3 regions of the Streptomyces sp. NPDC032745 genome follow, and region 3 is predicted to be linked to each of the others. Evidence: riboswitches for the same ligand, from Rfam matches in the RefSeq annotation. Region 3 holds a riboswitch; each other region holds the start of a gene.
The links. Region 3 has a riboswitch for cyclic di-AMP ahead of ACZ5WG_RS18900 (transglycosylase family protein). Riboswitches for the same ligand answer to the same signal wherever they lie in the genome.
Positions count from the first base shown of each region.

Region 1: it holds a riboswitch for cyclic di-AMP, as region 3 does, so the genes downstream of both, ACZ5WG_RS28365 (M23 family metallopeptidase) here and ACZ5WG_RS18900 (transglycosylase family protein) in region 3, are expected to answer to the same signal.
Region 2: it holds a riboswitch for cyclic di-AMP, as region 3 does, so the genes downstream of both, ACZ5WG_RS20200 (LysM peptidoglycan-binding domain-containing M23 family metallopeptidase) here and ACZ5WG_RS18900 (transglycosylase family protein) in region 3, are expected to answer to the same signal.

Region 1 is NZ_JBVING010000012.1:153,081-159,563, forward strand. It holds gene ACZ5WG_RS28350 (DNA gyrase/topoisomerase IV subunit A) at 1-1,105, opposite strand, end outside; gene ACZ5WG_RS28355 (M16 family metallopeptidase) at 1,372-2,721, shown strand; gene ACZ5WG_RS28360 (M16 family metallopeptidase) at 2,742-4,109, shown strand; cyclic di-AMP (ydaO/yuaA leader) riboswitch at 4,293-4,451, shown strand; gene ACZ5WG_RS28365 (M23 family metallopeptidase) at 4,465-5,259, shown strand; gene ACZ5WG_RS28370 (GntR family transcriptional regulator) at 5,461-6,126, shown strand; gene ACZ5WG_RS28375 (HPr family phosphocarrier protein) at 6,295-6,483, opposite strand, start outside.
Region 2 is NZ_JBVING010000007.1:230,683-237,165, reverse strand. It holds gene ACZ5WG_RS20210 (aspartate aminotransferase family protein) at 1-577, shown strand, start outside; gene ACZ5WG_RS20205 (tyrosine-protein phosphatase) at 634-1,455, opposite strand; cyclic di-AMP (ydaO/yuaA leader) riboswitch at 1,767-1,943, shown strand; gene ACZ5WG_RS20200 (LysM peptidoglycan-binding domain-containing M23 family metallopeptidase) at 1,946-2,914, shown strand; gene ACZ5WG_RS20195 (SGNH/GDSL hydrolase family protein) at 3,083-3,868, shown strand; gene ACZ5WG_RS20190 (MBL fold metallo-hydrolase) at 4,057-5,256, shown strand; gene ACZ5WG_RS20185 (sensor histidine kinase) at 5,494-6,483, shown strand, end outside.
Region 3 is NZ_JBVING010000006.1:404,255-410,737, reverse strand. It holds gene eno (phosphopyruvate hydratase) at 34-1,320, opposite strand; gene ACZ5WG_RS18900 (transglycosylase family protein) at 1,597-2,289, opposite strand; cyclic di-AMP (ydaO/yuaA leader) riboswitch at 2,292-2,463, opposite strand; gene ACZ5WG_RS18895 (LysM peptidoglycan-binding domain-containing protein) at 2,746-3,786, opposite strand; gene ACZ5WG_RS18890 (cytochrome P450 family protein) at 3,889-5,181, opposite strand; gene ACZ5WG_RS18885 (globin domain-containing protein) at 5,312-6,483, shown strand, end outside.

The DNA of each region.
Region 1 (6,483 bases), on a different contig from region 3:
GGTGGTCGAGGTAGACCTCGAGCAGCTCCTTCAGGCCGAGGGTCAGCGGCTGGCCGTCGACCAGCGCGACGTTGTTGATGCCGAAGGACTCCTCCATCGGCGTCAGCTTGTACAGCTGCTCCAGCACGGCCTCCGGGTGGAAGCCGTTCTTGATCTCGATGACCAGGCGCAGGCCGTGCGAGCGGTCGGTGAGGTCCTTGACGTCCGCGATGCCCTGGAGCTTCTTGGAGCCGACCAGGTCCTTGATCTTCGCGATGACCTTCTCGGGGCCGACCGTGAAGGGCAGTTCGGTGACGACCAGGCCCTTGCGGCGCGCCGTCACGTTCTCCACCGCGACCGTGGCGCGGATCTTGAACGTGCCGCGACCGTTCTCGTAGGCGTCCTTGATCCCCGAGAGGCCCACGATCCGGCCGCCCGTGGGCAGGTCCGGACCCGGCACGAAGCGCATCAGCGCCTCCAGGTCCGCCTGCGGGTAGCGGATCAGGTGGCGGGCGGCCGCGATGACCTCGCCCAGGTTGTGCGGGGGCATGTTGGTGGCCATGCCGACCGCGATCCCGGAGGCACCGTTGACCAGCAGGTTCGGGTACGCCGCGGGCAGCGCGACCGGCTCCTGCTCCTGGCCGTCGTAATTGGCGGTGAAGTCGACGGTGTCCTCGTCGATCGACTCCGTCATCAGCGACGTGGCGTCCGCCATCTTGCACTCGGTGTAACGCATCGCGGCCGGCGGGTCGTCGTTGCCGAGCGAACCGAAGTTGCCGTGGCCGTCGACGAGCGGCAGCCGCATCGAGAAGGGCTGGGCCATGCGCACGAGGGCGTCGTAGATCGACGCGTCACCGTGCGGGTGCAGCTTGCCCATGACCTCGCCGACGACGCGGGCGCACTTCACGTAGCCGCGGTCGGGGCGCAGGCCCATCTCGTTCATCTGGTAGACGATGCGCCGGTGCACCGGCTTCATGCCGTCGCGGGCGTCGGGCAGGGCGCGGGAGTAGATCACCGAGTACGCGTACTCGAGGAAGGAGCCCTGCATTTCGTCGACGACGTCGATGTCGAGGATCTTCTCCTCGAAATCCTCCGGCGGCGGGGTCTTCGTGCTGCGGCGGGCCATCGCTGCGCGGCTCCTTAACCAAGAAAGAAAGTGTGCTGGGGGTCTTGCGGGTTGTCTGGCGGGTGGTGTGACAGGTGCTGACGGGGGTTGTCGCGGACCATTGTGGCCCGAGGCACCGACAACGCCGACTCCGACCCTGGGGGAACCCCCTGGACGGAGTCCTCGGGGGAGTCTGAGCCGGGAACTTCTCCGGTCCCCGACGCGCTTGCATACAGTGGCAGGTCTGACGGAAATCTCTGCATCGCGATCGAAGGGACCACATGCCCATGGGTCACACGGCCACAGCCCAGGCCGGCTCCGGCGGCCTCACAGCGACCGAGCACAGGCTGGCCAACGGCCTGCGCGTGGTGCTCTCCGAGGATCACCTGACCCCGGTCGCCGCGGTCTGCCTCTGGTACGACGTCGGATCGCGCCATGAAGTCAAGGGGCGAACCGGTCTGGCTCACCTCTTCGAGCACCTGATGTTCCAGGGCTCGGCGAGCGTACCCGGCAACGGCCACTTCGAGCTCGTCCAGGGTGCCGGGGGTTCGCTCAACGGCACGACCAGCTTCGAGCGGACCAACTATTTCGAGACCATGCCGGCCCACCAGCTGGAGCTCGCGCTCTGGCTCGAGGCGGACCGGATGGGCTCGCTGCTGGCGGCCCTGGACGACGAGTCCATGGAGAACCAGCGCGACGTCGTCAAGAACGAGCGCCGCCAGCGGTACGACAACGTCCCGTACGGCACGGCCTTCGAGAAGCTGACCGCCCTGGCGTACCCCGAGGGCCACCCGTACCACCACACCCCGATCGGCTCCATGGCCGACCTGGACGCGGCCTCCCTGGAGGACGCCCGCTCCTTCTTCCGTACGTACTACGCGCCCAACAACGCGGTGCTGTCGGTCGTCGGCGACATCGACCCCGAGCAGACGCTCGCCTGGATCGAGAAGTACTTCGGGACCATCCCCGGGCACGACGGCAAGCAGCCGCCGCGCGACGGCACGCTGCCCGAGATCATGGGCCGGGAGCTGCGCGAGGAGATCGTCGAGGAGGTCCCGGCCCGCGCGCTGATGGCCGCCTACCGGCTCCCGCACGACGGCACCCGCGAATGCGACGCCGCCGACGTGGCGCTGACCGTCCTGGGCGGCGGCGAGTCCTCCCGGCTGCACAACCGCCTGGTCCGCCGCGACCAGACGGCCGTGGCGGCCGGCTTCGGCATGCTGCGGCTGGCCGGCGCGCCCTCGCTGGGCTGGCTGGACGTGAAGACGTCCAGCGGGGTCGAGGTGCCCGACATCGAGGCGGCCGTCGACGAGGAGCTCGCGCGGTTCGCCGCCGAGGGCCCGACGGCCGAGGAGATGGAGCGCGCCCAGGCGCAGCTGGAGCGCGAGTGGCTGGACCGGCTGAGCACGGTGGCCGGCCGCGCCGACGAACTCTGCCGCTTCGCCGTACTGTTCGGCGACCCGCAGCTGGCGCTCAGCGCCGTCCAGCGGGTCCTCGACATCACCGCCGAGGAGGTGCAGGCCGTGGCCGCGGCCCGACTGCGCCCCGACAACCGCGCGGTGCTGGTGTACGAGCCGCTCCCGGCAGAGGCCGACGGGGCCGACGAGAACGACGAGAACGAGGGGGCGGAGCAGTGAGCGACACCGCAGCCGTCACGATGACCTTCCACCCGCAGCCGCAGGCCGGCCAGGCCCGCCCCTGGGCCTTCCCGGCGCCCGAGCGGGGCTCGCTGCCCAACGGGCTGACCCTGCTGCGCTGCCACCGCCCCGGCCAGCAGGTCGTCGCCGTCGAGGTCAACCTCGCCGCCCCGCTGGACGCCGAGCCCCAGGGCCTGGACGGCGTCGCGACCATCATGGCCCGCGCGCTCTCCGAGGGCACCGACAAGCACTCCGCCGAGGAGTTCGCGGCCGAGCTGGAGCGCTGCGGCGCCACGCTCGACGCGCACGCCGACCACCCGGGCGTGCGGGTCTCCCTGGAGGTGCCGGCCTCCCGGCTGGCCAAGGCGCTGGGCCTCCTCGCCGAGGCGCTGCGCGCGCCCGCCTTCGCCGACGCCGAGGTGGACCGCCTGGTGCGCAACCGCCTCGACGAGATCCCGCACGAGCTGGCCAACCCGCAGCGCCGCGCCGCCAAGGAACTCTCGAAGCAGCTCTTCCCGGCCACGCTGCGGATGTCCCGCCCGCGCCAGGGCACCGAGGAGACGGTCGCCCGGATCGACTCCGCGGCCGTGCGTGCCTTCTTCGAGACCCACGTACGCCCCGCCACCGCCACCGCGGTGGTCGTCGGCGACCTGACCGGCATCGACCTGGACGCCGTACTGGCGGACACCCTGGGCACCTGGACGGGCAACACCGCCGCTGCCCTCCCGGTGCCGCCGGTGACCGCCGACGACACCGGCCGCGTGGTCATCGTGGACCGGCCCGGCGCGGTCCAGACCCAGCTGCTGATCGGCCGGATCGGGGCGGACCGCCACGACCGGGTGTGGGCGGCCCAGGTGCTCGGCACGTACTGCCTGGGCGGCACCCTCACCTCGCGCCTGGACAAGGTGCTGCGCGAGGAGAAGGGCTACACGTACGGTGTGCGCGCCTTCGGCCAGGTGCTGCGCTCCACCGCCGACGGCAAGGGCGCCTCGATGCTCGCCATCAGCGGCTCCGTGGACACCCCCAACACGGGCCCGGCGCTCGACGACCTCTGGAAGGTGCTCCGCACCCTCGCGGAGGGCGGCCTGACCGATGCCGAACGGGACGTGGCGGTGCAGAACTTGGTGGGCGTGGCCCCGCTCAAGTTCGAGACGGCCGCAGCCGTCGCAGGCACGCTCGCCGACCAGGTCGAGCAGGAGCTCCCGGACGACTACCAGGCCCGGTTGTACGCGCAGCTGGCCCAAACGGGCACGGTGGAGGCGACTTCGGCCGTCCTGGCCGCCTTCCCGGTGGACCGCCTGGTCACCGTCCTGGTGGGCGACGCCTCGCAGATCGAGGCGCCGGTGCGGGCGCTCGGGATCGGCGAGGTCACCGTCGTCACCAACTGACGGACATCCCAAGGGCTCCGGTGGCTTGTCCACCGGGGCCCTTTTTGTCTGTTTAGCGGAGAGGTTGCTTGTATGTGGTGTGGCGTACGCAACAAAAAGGCGTGTCTGTTTGGCGATTGACTGATGATCCGCCTAGCGTCGGGCGTGCTGTCCGTCAGTTGTACGCGCCGCATCCGCGGCACCGGGCAGCGATCGCCGAGTCCCCGTCAGGCGCGAGCCTGGGGAGCCGGGGACCCACATGTGTCCCTGGGGTGAATCGGACCGCCTCGTCAGAGGGGGCCCGTAGGAGACCTTCCTGCTCCGAACCCGTCAGCTAACCCGGTAGGCGAGAAGGAAGGAAAGGATCAGCCCCTTCATGGCGTTTGGCAGTCGTGCCGCCGGTAAGCACCGTGGTTCCAGTCGTCTGAGCCGCAAGACCGCCGGCTACGCCGGCATAGCCGCCCTCGCCACCACCGGTGTCGTCGGCTCCCTCGCAGGCCCGGCGTTCGCCGCGTCGGACAAGGCCCCCTCCATGGAGGACACCGGCCTGAACGCCGTCGTGACGGCCGAGGACCTCCCGGTCCAGATCGAGGCCCAGGCCGAGGCCCAGGAGCACGCGGCAGAGGCCGCGGCCGCCAAGGCGAAGGCGGAGGCCGACGCGAAGGCGCGCGCCGCCGAGGCCAAGCAGAAGGCCGAGGAGAAGGCGAAGGCCGAGCGCGAGGCCGCCGAGCGCGCCGCCCGCGAGGAGGAGCGCAAGCGCCTCAACACCTTCGTCGCCCCCGTCGACGGCTCCTACATCAGCACCCAGTGGCACGCGGGCGGCGGCATGTGGTCCTCCGGCAGCCACACCGGCATCGACTTCCACGCGGCCTCCGGCACCTCGGTGCACGCGGTGGGCGCCGGAACCGTGGTCGAGGCCGGCTGGGGCGGCGCGTACGGCAACAACGTCGTCATCAAGCACAACGACGGCACCTACACCCAGTACGGCCACATGACCTCGCTGAGCGTCTCGGTGGGCGAGCAGGTCACCCCGGGCCAGCAGATCGGCCTGTCGGGCTCCACCGGCAACTCCAGCGGCCCGCACCTGCACTTCGAGGCCCGCACCGGCGCCCAGTACGGCTCGGACATCGACCCGGTCGCGTACCTGCGCAACCACGGCGTCGACGTCTGACCCGAAGCACTTCACCGAAGGCCCCGGCTCCCCGAGCCGGGGCCTTCGCGTTGTGGCCGCACGTGGCCGCATTGTGGCTGTAAATATTCGCGATTTCCGTCCGCGCTCGGAAAACATCGCGTGTTGCAATAGAGTCCCAGTACGATCCCAGCACGGTCGCGGCAATGACGTCGGCAGTCGGAAATAGGCGGAGGTCCGGACTTGCGTATTCCTGCGCACGCGGTATGCACGGCAATCCGCGACGACATCGTCTCCGGAGTCTTCGAGCCGGGCGGCCGGCTGACCGAGGAGCTGCTGGCCCGCCGGTACGGGGTCTCCCGCGTGCCGGTCCGCGAGGCACTGCGGACCCTGGAGTCCGAGGGCTTCGTCACCACCCGGCGGCATGCGGGAGCCTGCGTCGCCGAGCCCACCGAGCAGGAGGCGGCCGACCTCCTGGAACTGCGGATGCTGATCGAGCCGCTGGCCGCGGCCCGGGCCGCCCGCCGGCGCACCGAGGCCCACCTCAAGGTGCTGCGCGGGCTGGTCAGACTGGGCCAGGAGCGGGCCAGGCGGGGGCAGGGGGAGGACCTGCGGTCCCTGGGCGGCTGGTTCCACGAGACCCTCGCCCAGGCCTCCGGCAGCCCCGGGCTGATCGCGCTGCTCACGCAAATGCGGCACAAGGTCGCGTGGATGTACGCCGTGGAGGCGCCGGCCCGGCCCGTGGAGTCCTGGGCGGAGCACGGGGCGATCGTGGACGCGGTGGCGCGCGGGGACGCCGAGCGGGCGCGGGCGCTGACGGCGATCCACGCGGACCGGGCGGCCGGGGCGCACCGGCTGCGCGTGAGGACTTCGCAACATGCCGTAAACATGGCGGGCGGTCCGCATTAACAAATAGCGCGTATTAATGTGGGGGCGGCGTCCGAATTCGCGGCGCATTGGCGGCGCATTCGCGGTCACCCGGTGCGGGCGATGGAATTCCTGAAAACGACGAAGCCGCGGCCGCCGGAATTCCGGCGGCCGCGGCTTCGTCGCACGCCCGGGGGCGAACCCGAAGGGTCAGACGGTCTCGGGGAGCTCCTCGAGGCCCTCGGCGACCAGCTTCGCGAGGCGGTCCAGCGCCGCCTCGGCACCCTCGGCGTCGGACGCGAGGATGATCTCCTCGCCGCCCTGGGCGCCCAGGCCGAGCACCGCGAGCATGGACGCGGCGTTGACGGGGTTCCCGTCGGCCTTCGAGATGGTCACCGG
Region 2 (6,483 bases), on a different contig from region 3:
CGGCTACGTGCCGGTCGGCGCGACCCTGGGCAAGGACTGGATCTTCAAAAAGGTCTATTCGTCCATGGACCGGGTGCTGGTGCACTCCGCCAGCTTCGGATCCAACGCGCAGGCGATGGCGGCCGGGCTGGCCGTGCTCTGCGTCATGGAGGACGAGTCGGTGGTCGCGAACGCCCGCGCGATGGGCGACCTGCTGCGCGGGCGGCTCGCGGCGCTCGTGGACGAGTACGAGCTGCTCCACGAGGTGCGGGGGCGCGGCCTCATGATCGGGATCGAGTTCGGGCGGCCGTCCTCGCTGGGGCTGCGCAGCCGGTGGACCATGCTCCAGGCGGCCCGCAAGGGGCTCTTCGCCCAGATGGTCGTGGTGCCGCTGCTGCAGAAGCACCGGATCCTGACGCAGGTCTCCGGCGACCATCTGGAGGTCATCAAGCTCATCCCGCCGCTGATCGTGGACGAGCGGGACGTCGACCGGTTCGTCGGCGCCTTCCGCGCGGTCATGGACGAGGCGCACGGCGGAGGCGCTCTGATGTGGGACTTCGGCAGGACGCTGGTGAAGCAGGCCGTCGGCGGCGGCTGACGGCCTGCTCCGCTGCCCGGTTTCCCGGCCGGGCCGTCGGTCGGGTCATCGCCGGGTCATCGGTCGAGCAGCTGCTCCCGCAGCCGGTCGAGGGTCTCGGGCGTGAGTCCGAGGCCCTCGGCGAGGTACCGGTCGACCCCGCCCCAGTGCTCGTCGATGGTGTCGAAGGCGGCCGTCAGGTACTCGGCGCGGGCGTCGAAGAGCGGGGAGAGCAGCTCCATCACCTCGGGGGAGCGGGCCTCGGGGGCGTCACTGGTACGGCGCACCCGGTAGCGGCGGTGCGGGGCGTTGGACTCCAGGTAGTCCGCCACGATCGCCTCGCGCTCGACGCCGAGCGCGAGCAGGGTGACGGCGATCGACAGGCCGGCCCGGTCCTTGCCGGCCGCGCAGTGCATGAGCGCCGGAACGCTGTCCTCGGCGAGGGCGCGCACGACCCGGCCGTGCTCGGCGGTGCGGTGCTTGACCATCGAACGGTACGAGTTGGCCATCCGGGCGGCTCCCTTCCCCTCGCCCAGGATTCCGCGGAGCTGCTCGAGATCGCCCCCGCGGACCATCTTCCAGAATTCCTTGCCGTCGGCCGGATCCGAAAGCGGGATGTTGACGTTCCGCACGCCGGGAAGCTCGACGTCGGGTCCCTCGAGGGCGTGGTCGGCGCCGTTGCGGAAGTCGAAAATCGTGTGGAGGCCGAGCGACGCGAGGAATTCTGCGTCGGTTTCGGTGGCATGTGCCAGATGTCCGCTACGGAACAGTTTTCCTGGCTTGACCCTCAGTCCGTCGGTGGTCGGAAGGCCGCCCACATCGCGGAAGTTGCGCACTCCGGCCAGCTCCGGCTCCGGTACGGGCTCCGTCCGCGGGGGCTGGGGTATCTGCTGGGTCACGGGAACTCCTCCGCGTCGTCGTGGGATGTCCGAATTACGCTACTTGGGGCCAACTTGCCATAACCGGAGGCGAGATCGGGTGCAGCCCCGTGAGCCAGATCATACGGTGACCGTGAGTGCCTGATCGTCGAAGTCGAAAGGCCCGGCCGGGGCGGTTGTTGGCGGCGGGGAATGGACGGAGGGTGACCGGAATTCCGCCGAACTCCCCGGCCTGTGAATCCGTCAGGAAATTCGTGGCTTGTTCCGTGCGGCTGAACTCGATTACCTTCGCGATCGATCCGGATGGACCGCCGAATCCTGCCGCCGTCCGGAAACCGCACCCGACTATTCACGCGCGCGGCAGGAGCGGGGGAACCAGGTAAGCCGCTGTTCCCGATCTTTGTATCGGCGCAGCTCGGGGTGAAGCCGTACATGCTCCGTTCATGTACGGCCGGACATCTCCAGTCCGAACCCGACAGCTCACCTCGCAGGCGACGGAGAGGAATTCGCCATGCCTGCAAAGGGTAAGCACCGCCGTCCCAAGTCCCGTTCCGTGGCGCGCGGCTTCGCCGTGGCAGGCACCGGTGGTGCGGCCCTCGCGCTGCCGCTGCTGGGTGCCGCCGGCGCCCACGCGGTCGCCGCCCCCGCCACGGCTCCCGTGCAGGCCCCGCAGGTTCCGGTGGCGCTGCAGGCCGCGCCCGCCGCTGCCGCGCAGTCCGCGCCGGCCGTCTACACGGTCGTGCCGGGCGACTACCTCTCCAAGATCGCCCAGGACCGCCACCTCTCGGGCGGCTGGCAGCAGCTGTACGCCGACAACCGCGAGGCCGTCGGCACCGACCCGTCGCTGATCCACCCCGGGCTGAAGCTGACCCTCGGTGCGCGGGGCGGGGCGGCTCCGGCTGCGCAGGCTCCGGCCGAGGAGTCCGCTCCGGCCCCGGCGAAGAAGTCCTCGGCCTCGGACGGCAAGGGCTCCTCGGACGCCGCGCCGGCCCCCGCCGCCCCCGCGGCCGCAGCCGCCGCCGCGCCCGCCAAGAAGAGCACCGCCGCCAAGTCCTCCGCCGGTACGGTCACCGCCGCCGGCTTCGTCGCCCCCGTCGGCGGCGGGATCTCGACCCAGTACAAGACCCCCGGAGCCATGTGGTCCAGCGGCTACCACACCGGTGTCGACTTCATCGCGAGCTCCGGCACCACCGTCCGGGCCGTGGGCGCGGGCACCGTGGTCTCCGCCGGCTGGGCCGGCGCGTACGGCAACGAGGTCGTCATCCGGCACGCGGACGGCAAGTACTCCCAGTACGGCCACCTGTCCCAGCTCTCCGTCTCGGCCGGCCAGAGCGTCACCGGCGGCCAGACCATCGGCCTCTCCGGCTCCACCGGCAACTCGACCGGCCCGCACCTGCACTTCGAGATCCGCACCGGACCGTCCTACGGCTCGGACATCGACCCGCTGGCCTACCTCCGCACCAAGGGCGTGAGCATCTGACGGCTCCCGCCGTCGGAGCGAGGCAACCGGACTCGTGGGGCCGGGACCCGAGGGGGGTCCCGGCCCCACGCCTTGTTATTCCGTACCGACCAGGTGGTATAGATCACGGTCCGTCAACCCCTTCCTACGGTGGCGTAGGTCACGTGCCGGGGTGAAGGATGTGTTCTCGTGGCAGCGACGAAGACGACACTCAAGACCATCGGCTCGTACGCGGCGATCGGGGACAGCTTCACCGAGGGTGTGGGGGACCCGGGGCCCGGGGAGACCTTTCTCGGCTGGGCGGACCGGCTGGCCGTACTCCTGGCCGATCAGCGCGAGGAACATGAATTCCGGTACGCGAACCTGGCCGTGCGGGGGCGCCTCCTCGACCAGATCGTGGCCGAACAGGTCCCCCGGGCCAAGGAGCTCGCACCGGACCTGGTGAGCTTCTGCGCCGGCGGCAACGACATCATCCGGCCCGGCAGCGACCCCGACGACGTGGCGGAGCGGTTCGAGGCGGCCGTGGCCGACCTCACCGGAGCCGTCGGCCACGTCATGATCACCACCGGCTTCGACACCCGCGGCGTGCCGGTCCTCAAGCACCTCCGGGGCAAGGTGGCCACGTACAGCGCCCATGTGCGCGCCATCGCCGACCGCTACGACTGCCCGGTGCTCGACCTCTGGTCGCTGAAGTCCGTACAGGACCGGCGTGCTTGGGACGACGACCGGCTGCACCTCTCGCCCGAGGGGCACACCCGGGTCGCGCTGCGCGCCGCCCAGGTGCTGGGGTTCGAGGTGCCGGCCGACCCCGACCAGCCCTGGCCGCCGCAACAGCCGCGCGGCTCGGTGGACGTGACCCGGGACAACATCCAGTGGGCGCGGGAGTACCTGGTGCCGTGGATCGGGCGGCGGCTGCGCGGGGAGTCCTCCGGGGACCACGTGGAGGCGAAGCGTCCGGACCTGCTGCCGCTCTAGCCCGGCGCAGGAGGGGCGGGGCGCCGGAGCAGCGGGGTGGCCGGGTAGCCGAGCAGGGGAAGGGGACGGGGGCAGGAGGACGGGGACGCGCGGCGGAATCCTTCGGGGCCGGTGCGCGTTGGCATGGTGATAGACCGGAAACCAGTACGGCCCTTCACGCCCATCCGTCCCACCTCCCAGGAGGCGCTTTGACCGGCTCCCGTCCCCTGCGTCCACGGCTGCGTGCCCTGCGGCCCGAAGCCTTCGGCGCGGATCCGTCCGGCGCGCGGCTGGAGCGGATCCACCGCTCGCCGAACTTCGCCGACGGTGTTTTCCAGAACCCGGTCGGGGCCCGGACCAGGCCTTCCGGCTCCATGATGGAGTTCGCCAAGATCTACTTCCACAAGGAGCAGCGGATCCGGCGGAACCCCGGAGCTCCCATCCCGGTCTACCCGACGACCCTCGCCGAGCTGGCGAAGCCGCCGGTCAGCGGATTGCGCCTGACCTGGATGGGGCACTCCGGCGTACTCGCGGAGATCGACGGGCGGCGGGTGCTGTTCGACCCGGTGTGGGGCGAGCGGTGCTCTCCCTTCCCGTTCGCCGGGCCCAAGCGGCTGCACCCCGTACCCGTACCGCTGGCCTCGCTGGGGCCGGTCGACGTCGTGGTGATCTCGCACGACCACTACGACCACCTCGACCTGCCGACCATCAAGGAGCTGGCCGGTACGGACACGGTCTTCGCCGTCCCGCTCGGGGTGGGCGCCCACCTGGAGCGCTGGGGGGTGTCGCCGGACCGGCTGCGGGAGCTCGACTGGAACGAGGGCACCAAGATCGCGGGGCTCTCGCTGACGGCCACGCCGGCCCGGCACTTCTGCGGGCGCGGCCTGCGCAACCAGCAGAACACCCTGTGGGCCTCCTGGGTCGTCGCGGGCGAGGAACACCGGATCTTCCACAGCGGCGACACCGGCTACTTCCCCGGGTTCGGGGAGATCGGCGCCGAGCACGGCCCCTTCGACGCCACGATGATCCAGATCGGTGCGTACTCGGAGTACTGGCCCGACATCCACATGACCCCCGAGGAGGGCATGCGCGCCCACCTCGACCTCCAGGGCGGGATCCCGCACGGCACGATGCTGCCGATCCACTGGGGCACCTTCAACCTGGCCCCGCACCCGTGGGACGAGCCCGGCGAGGGCACCGTGACCGCCGCCCAGGCCACCGGGGCGGCGATCGCGCTGCCGATCCCGGGCCAGCCGTTCGAACCGGGCGACGCGGATGCCCCGAGCGAGCCGTGGTGGCGCCCGTTCGTGGCGTCCGCCCCGCCCGTGCCCGCCACACCGTCCCGCCCGGTCGCGACCGCGCGGCCGCCGGCCGTGGCGCACGGGGAACCGGAGGCCGTCGGCTCGTAAGAGCAGCTCCGGAGCAGCGTCGGCCCGGGGGGTGTGCGTCGCGCACGGCGGCTGCGAACGTGCGCCCCCGGCGGATTCGGGCTGTCGTACGAGCGCTCCGCCGGGAGCGGGAAGCAGCCCGGTCAAGTTCCCCAACTGGCTGTCAGGGGCGGGATCGTGCGGTCTAGCGTGGGTATCCGGTGATCAACACCGGGCCCCGGAACCACGTGGGGCCCGGGCCCCACGTAGAGGACGCCGATGTCCGGACTCCGCGCCGCCCGCCACGCCCCGTCGAGACACGCCGTCACCGGTCCCGGCCGGCAGATACGCCCCCAGCTGGTCCGCGCCGCCCTGCTGCCGACGCTCGCCGCAGCGCTCAGCGGAGCCGCCGCGGTGATCTTCACGCTGCAGCTCGGCGGGGGCGCGGGGGAGCGGGACGCCCGGCTGTGGCCGGTCCTGGCCGGCTGCGCCCTGCTCGTCGTCGGCGCGCTGGCCGCCGCCCTGCTCGGGGCCCAGCGCTCCGCCAAGGCCGTCCGGGACCGCTGCGAGGCCCTGCGCCGCTCCAGCGTGCGCGGCCGCCAGGAGCTGCGGACCGCCGCCGAGAGGCTGGAGCGGGGCGAGCCGCCGGTCCGCCCGGTCCGCGGCGGTCCGACGGGCCCGCCGCCGGGCAGTGACCCGGCCCGGGTGGACGAGTTCTGGCTGCTCTCCCAGGAGCTGCGCGGCGCCCGCGAACAGGCGCACACCACCCTCGTACGGCTGGCCGGCCCGGCCGCGCCGTCCGACAGCGACCGCAAGGTCGAGGTCTTCGTCAACCTCGCGCGCCGGCTCCAGTCCCTCGTGCACCGGGAGATCTCGCTGCTCGACGAGCTCGAGGACACGGTCGAGGACCCCGACCTCCTCAGGGAGCTCTTCCACGTAGACCACCTCGCCACCCGGATCCGCCGCCACGCCGAGAACCTGGCCGTGCTCGGCGGCGCCGCGTCCCGGCGCCAGTGGACCCGGCCCATCGACCTGAGCGAGGTGCTGCGCTCCTCCGTGGCGGAGGTCGAGCAGTACACGCGGGTCAAGGTGGTGCCCCCGGCGGGCGGCACCGTACGCGGCCACGCCGTCGCCGACGTGGTGCACCTGCTGGCCGAACTCGTCGAGAACGCCACCGTGTTCTCCGCCCCCGACACCGACGTGGTGGTGCGCGCCGAACGGGTGACCGCCGGCATCGCCGTCGAGGTGGAGGACCGCGGGCTGGGCATG
Region 3 (6,483 bases):
GGGGACGTACGGAAGCAAGAGCGTGGTTAACCCTTAGCCCTTGAAGCGCGGGAAGGCGGAGCGGCCCGCGTACACCGCGGCGTCGTCGAGGATCTCCTCGATGCGCAGCAGCTGGTTGTACTTGGCGACGCGGTCCGAGCGGGCCGGGGCGCCGGTCTTGATCTGACCGCAGTTCACGGCGACGGCGAGGTCGGCGATGGTGACGTCCTCGGTCTCACCGGAGCGGTGGGACATCATGCACTTGAAGCCGTTGCGCTGGGCCATCTCGACGGCGTCGAGGGTCTCGGTCAGCGAACCGATCTGGTTCACCTTGACGAGCAGGGCGTTCGCGGAGCCCTCCTCGATACCGCGGGCCAGGCGCTCGGGGTTGGTGACGAAGAGGTCGTCGCCGACGATCTGGACCTTGGCGCCGAGGCGGTCGGTGATGACCTTCCAGCCGGCCCAGTCGTCCTCGTAGAGCGGGTCCTCGATGGAGACGAGCGGGTACGCGGAGACGAGCTCCTCGTAGTACTCGGTCATCTCGGCGGCCGAGCGGGACTGGCCCTCGAACTCGTACTTGCCGTCCTTGTAGAACTCGGACGCGGCGACGTCGAGCGCGAGCGCGATGTCCTTGCCCGGGGTGTAGCCGGCCTGCTTGATGGCCTCGACGATGAGGTCGAGCGCGGCGCGGTTGGACTCCAGGTTCGGGGCGAAGCCGCCCTCGTCGCCCAGGCCGGTGGAGAGGCCCTTGGTGTGCAGGACCTTCTTGAGGGTGTGGTAGACCTCGGCACCCCAGCGCAGGGCCTCGGAGAAGGACTCCGCGCCGATCGGGGCGATCATGAACTCCTGGATGTCCACGTTGGAGTCGGCGTGCGACCCACCGTTGAGGATGTTCATCATCGGAACGGGCAGCAGGTGCGCGTTCGGGCCGCCGAGGTAGCGGAAGAGCGGGAGGTCCGAGGCCTCGGACGCGGCGTGCGCGACGGCGAGGGACACGCCGAGGATGGCGTTGGCGCCGAGCGAGCCCTTGTTGTCGGTGGCGTCCAGGTCGAACATGGCCTGGTCGATCAGGCGCTGCTCGGTGGCGTCGTAGCCGACGAGCTCCGGGCCGATCTGCTCGATGACCGCGAGGACGGCCTTCTCGACACCCTTGCCCATGTAACGGTTGGGGTCACCGTCACGGAGCTCAATGGCCTCGAAGGCACCGGTGGAGGCGCCGGACGGAACTGCAGCACGGCCGGTGCTGCCATCGTCGAGGCCCACCTCGACCTCGACCGTGGGGTTGCCTCGGGAGTCCAGGATTTCCCGGGCTACGACGACGTCGATGGACGGCACGAGCATCTCCTTCTGGGATGTGACGCTGGGTGTGCGGTGGCATGTCAGGCCGTGGGACGGCCTCGCCGACTAGAGCCTAACCGGCTCCGGGCACTGGGCCGGCCGACCGCCCGCCTCCTGGGACGAAAAAGGGCCCGAATACCCGCCTTCCGGTACATAGGACTCCTGACCACCGGCGTCCCGGCCGGACAAAACGCCGCCGCCCGGCGCGTGGGGGGAAGACGCGCCGGGCGGTGGGGATGCTGCGTGTTGTGCTCGGTGCCGCAGTTGTTACGGCAGGGTTCAGCTGAGCTTCAGCTTCTGACCCGGGAAGATCAGGTCGGCGTCCGAGACGATGTCCTTGTTGAGCTCGAAGAGCTTCTCCCAGCCGCCCTTGACGCCGTTGGCCTCGGCGATGGTGCCCAGGGTGTCGCCGGGCTTGACCTCGTACGAGCCGTTGCCGGTCTTCGGGGCCGGGGCCTCGGAGCGCTCGGAGCGGGTCGTCGGAGCCTCGGAGCGCTTCGTCTCCTTCTTCGGCTCGGTCTTCTTCGGCTGGGTCTTCTTGGTCTCGGTCTTCTGCTCCGTCTTCTTCGGGGTGTCGGTCGTACCACCGCCGGTGTAAGAGGAGTTGGAGAGGCCGACGCCGCAGGACGGCCACGCGCCCTTGCCCTGGCCCTTGAGGACCTTCTCGGCGACGGCTATCTGCTGCGACTTGGAGGCCTGGTTGGCCTGCGCGGCGTACGCCTTGCCGCCGTACGCGGCCCAGGTGGAGGACGAGAACTGCAGGCCGCCGTAGTAGCCGTTGCCCGTGTTGATGGACCAGTTGCCGCCGGACTCGCACTGCGCGACGCGGTCCCACTCGGTGGCGGTGGCGGCGGAGGCCGAGCCGGCCGCCATCAGCGGGGCGGCGACGGCGACGCCGGTGACGCCGGCGAGCGTGACGATGCGGGCGGCCTTGGAGGCGCGGCGGTGCTTGCCCTTGCCGGAAAGCAGCATGGAGTTCTCCTCACCGACGCCTGCGAGGTGAGCTGTCGGGTTCGGGCGGATGAGTGCCCGGCCGTGCGACGTGGCGCACGACTTAACCCCTAGCCGTTTCCGTGACCGTCTCTCAACGGCCGGTCCCGGCGCCTACCTTGGTTCCCCCGCTCCTGCCTTCGGCGCTTGACGCGACGACTGTTCCCTCCGGCCGCCGGCAGGATTCGGCGATGCGGTCGAAGGAGCCCGCGGTGGCGGGCGACTCAGAAGGTAGGCAGGTCTCTCCCCGATGTTCAACGAGGAACACCGGGGAGAAACGGCCCCTACTTGCGCTCCCTTTACTGCCGTTTGCGCAGGTGAGGACGGGGTTTGCGGAAGGCTCCAGGCGGGACACGCCAGTTGACCGGAAGAGACACATGTCTCACTTGCAGATAACGGACATTCAGCTCTTTCCGGGTGTCCGAAGTGCCGCTATTCCTAGCTTAGATCCAGGTTCTGGCCGGGCTTGATCAGATCGGCGTCATTGCCGATGACCTGCTCGTTGGCCTGGTAGAGCGCGTTCCAGCCGCCCTTGACCTTCTTGGCAGACGCGATGGTGGCCAGGCTGTCGCCCGCCTGGACGGTGTACGAGGGCGCCGACGCCCCCTCAGATGCGGCGGTCAGCTCGAGGGCTGGCGTACCACGGTGCTTGCCGGTGCCGGAGGTGTCCGGGATGGCACTCGGGTCGGTGGAGGCGCCCGGGGTACCCGGGGCCGCGGGGGCGCCGGGGTCGGCCGGGGTGACCGGAGCAGTCGGGTCCGCCGGGTTCCCGGGCGTGGTCGGGCTCCCCGGGGTCGTCGGCGCGGTGGGCGTCGTCGGGGCCGTGGGGGTACCCGGGTTCGCGGTCGGGTCGCCCGGGAGCCCCGGGACGGTCGGCGACGTGGACGGCACGTCCGGGTCGGGCATGACGGGCAGTCCGCTGTTCGGTGCGAGCGGCGCCGGCGGGAGCGTGAAGACCGGCGTGGGGGCCTGGGTCGGGGCGCCGAAGTCCCTCGCCTTGGCGCCGGAACCGCCGGCCGGGACCGAGTCGTCGGGGCGCGAGGCGCTCGGGGCGACGGGGCCGAGCGTGCCGGGCAGGCCCGGGTCCACGGCCGCGGCGGGGGCCTGCTGGGTCAGCCCGGCCGACTCCGAGCACTGCCCCCACGCCCGGGGGCCCTGGGTGCCCAGGACCCGCTCGGCGACGGCGATCTGCTGCGAACGGCTGGCGAGGTCGGGGCGCTCGGCGAAGTCGAGGCCACCCGAGGAGTTCCACTGCTCCTGCGTGAACGAAAGTCCGCCGTACGACCCGCTGCCGGAGTTGGCGCTCCAGGAGCCGCCGCTCTCGCACTCGGCGACCTTGTCCCACGTGGAGGTGTCCGCCGCGCTCGCGCCGGTGGCGGCGAGGAGTGGCAGGGCCAAGGCGGAACCGGTGACTCCGGCGGTGACGACTATCGCGGGTACCTGGCGGGGGCGTCTGTGGCGGCCGTTCCCGGAACGCATGAGCTGCACCTTTCGCATAACGACTGGGTAACGGCAGAACCTAGCCGTCTTAGCACGTCAGTAACAACTCCTGGCGGGGGCTGACTTACGGTCAGGGACCCTTCAGATGTTTCGAGCTGTGAACCTGACGGGAAGAGTGCGCAGGCCACGCATGATCAGACCCCCGCGCCAGCGAAGCTCGTTGGGCGGAACAGCGAGTTCCAGATCTGGCAGACGCGTCAGCAAAGTCGCAAGCGCCGTCTGCCCTTCAAGTCGTGCGAGCGGAGCACCCAGGCAGTAGTGGATGCCGTGCCCGTATCCGAGGTGCTGGTTGTCACTGCGGGAGAGGTCGAGGGTGTCCGGATCGGCGAACCGCTCGGGGTCCCGGTCGGCCGCGGCGAGGACGACGAGCACCGGATCGCCGGCTGCGATCTCCTGGCCCCCGAGGGTCAGCGGCTCGGTGGCGAACCGCCAGGTGGCCAGCTCCACGGGACCGTCGTAGCGGAGCAGCTCCTCGATGCCGGTCTCCAGCAGGCCGCTCTCCCCGGCGGCGAGGGAGTCCTGGAGGCGGGTGCGCTGATCCGGGTTCATGAATAGGGCATGCACCCCGTTTCCGATCAGATTGACCGTGGTCTCGAAGCCCGCGAACAGGAGGATGAAGGCCATCGCCGTGGCCTCGGCCTCCGTCAGGTGGTCCCCGTGGTCACTCGCGCGGATCAGGTCGGAGATGAGGTCATTGCCCAGATCGTCCCTTTTACGGTGGATGAGTTCACCGAGATAGGTCCGCATCTGCTTCACGGAGCGGGCGACCCCGCCGCGCGGGCCGCCGCCGTGCCGGATCATCATCCCGGCCCAGTCACGGAAGTCGTCCTGGTCCTCGCGCGGTACGCCGAGCATCTCGCAGATGGCATAGATGGGGAGCGGGAAGGCGAACTCGTGGATGAGGTCCGCTTCCCCCTCGCCCGCGTCCCCCGCCTTTTCAACGATCTTGTCGATGAGGTGGTCGGTCAGCTCCTGCACCCGCGGGGTGAACTCGGCCACCCTGCGCGGGGTGAACGCCTTCGACACCAGCCGCCGCAACCGGGTGTGGTCCGGCGGGTCGATGTTGAGCAGATGCGTCATCAGCTCCGCCTTGCGCTCCCCCGGGATCCCGGTCTTGCCCTTGGCGTGCGCCGGCTCCGCGTGGTGCGCCGGGTTCTTGCTGAGCCGCTGGTCCGCGAGGGCCTGCCGGGCGTCGGCGTACCGGGTGACCAGCCAGGCCTCGACCCCGCTGGGGAGTTTGGTGCGGTGCACCGGGGAGTGCTCGCGCAGCCAGGCGTACGCCGGGTACGGATCGGTCGCGAACTCCCAGTCGAACAGGGTCGGGCCCTGGGGAGGAGTGCTGTCTGCGGGGGCTGCGGAGGTCGGCTCGTGCACCCGCTGACCGTATCCCGCGGGCCGGCCGGTATCCCATATGGGTCGTTCGCCGCGGCTGTCCGTAGATCTGCCATCGCTTGACCTCGCGTTCCCCGGCCCTCCTACTTTCGGTTCTGTGGATGCGAGGATCTTGAAGAGCAGTTTCGCGGTGGTGGAGAGAAGGGCCGAGCACGCGGTCAAGTACTTCTACTCCCACCTCTTCTGGCACAACCCCGGGATCCGAGAACTCTTCCCGGCCTCCGCCGAGGACATGGAACGCCAGCGCGACCGGCTCTTCGCCGCGCTGACCCACGTGGTCGCCCACCTCGACGACGAGGGCCTCCTCCCCTATCTCCACGACCTCGGCCGCGACCACCGCAAGTTCCTCGCCAGGCCCGAGCACTACGCGGCCGTCGGCTCCAGCCTGCTCGCCGCGCTCGCCCGGACCTCCGGCGAGGCGTGGACCCCGGGCGTGGAGAAGGCCTGGTCCGAGGCGTACCAGGTGATCGCCGACGCCATGATGGAAGGGGCCGCTTCGAGCGAGGACCCGCCGTGGTGGGACGCCGAGATCGTGCGCCACCTCCAGTACGGGGAGGACATAGGGGTGCTGACCCTGCTCCCGCACACCTCCTTCCCCTATCTCCCCGGCCAGTACGTGAGCGTGAGCAGCGAGCGGGTCCCGACGACCTGGCGCACGTACTCCATAGGCAACGCCCCGCGCCCGGACGGCACCCTCGACCTGCACGTCAGCCGCATCGAGCACGGCCGGCTCAGCACCGCCCTGGTCCGCGAGGCCCGGCCCGGCGAGATGCTGCGGCTCGGCGCGGCCGGCGGGCAGCTGACCTTCCGCCGCGCCGACCGGCCCGTCAGCCTCATCGCGGCGGGCACCGGCTGGGCACCGATCCGGGCCATGCTCGAGGAGCTCGCCGGGCGGCCGCCCGATCAGGACGTACGGCTCTTCGTCGTCGCCCGGGACGCCGCCCACCTCTACGACCGGCCGCTGATCGACGCGTACGCGGCCGCCTTCGGCTGGCTCGGCGTCACCTACATCACGCCCGCCCCCGGGCAGCACCGCAACCAGGCCACCGGGCGGCTCGCGACCGCGCTCGGCCACCGGGCGCTCTGGCCCGACCAGGACGTCTACCTCAGCGGCCCGCCGCCGTTCATCGAGGAGACCGCCTACCTGCTCCGGGAGCTCGGCGCCCTCCCCGGCCGGATCTTCCACGACTCCGTACCCGCCGCCGGCACCGGCCACGGCCCGAACGGCCGGCCCCTGGGCTTCGGGGAGTGGTTCCTGAGCCGCCCCGCCCCGCACTGGCACAA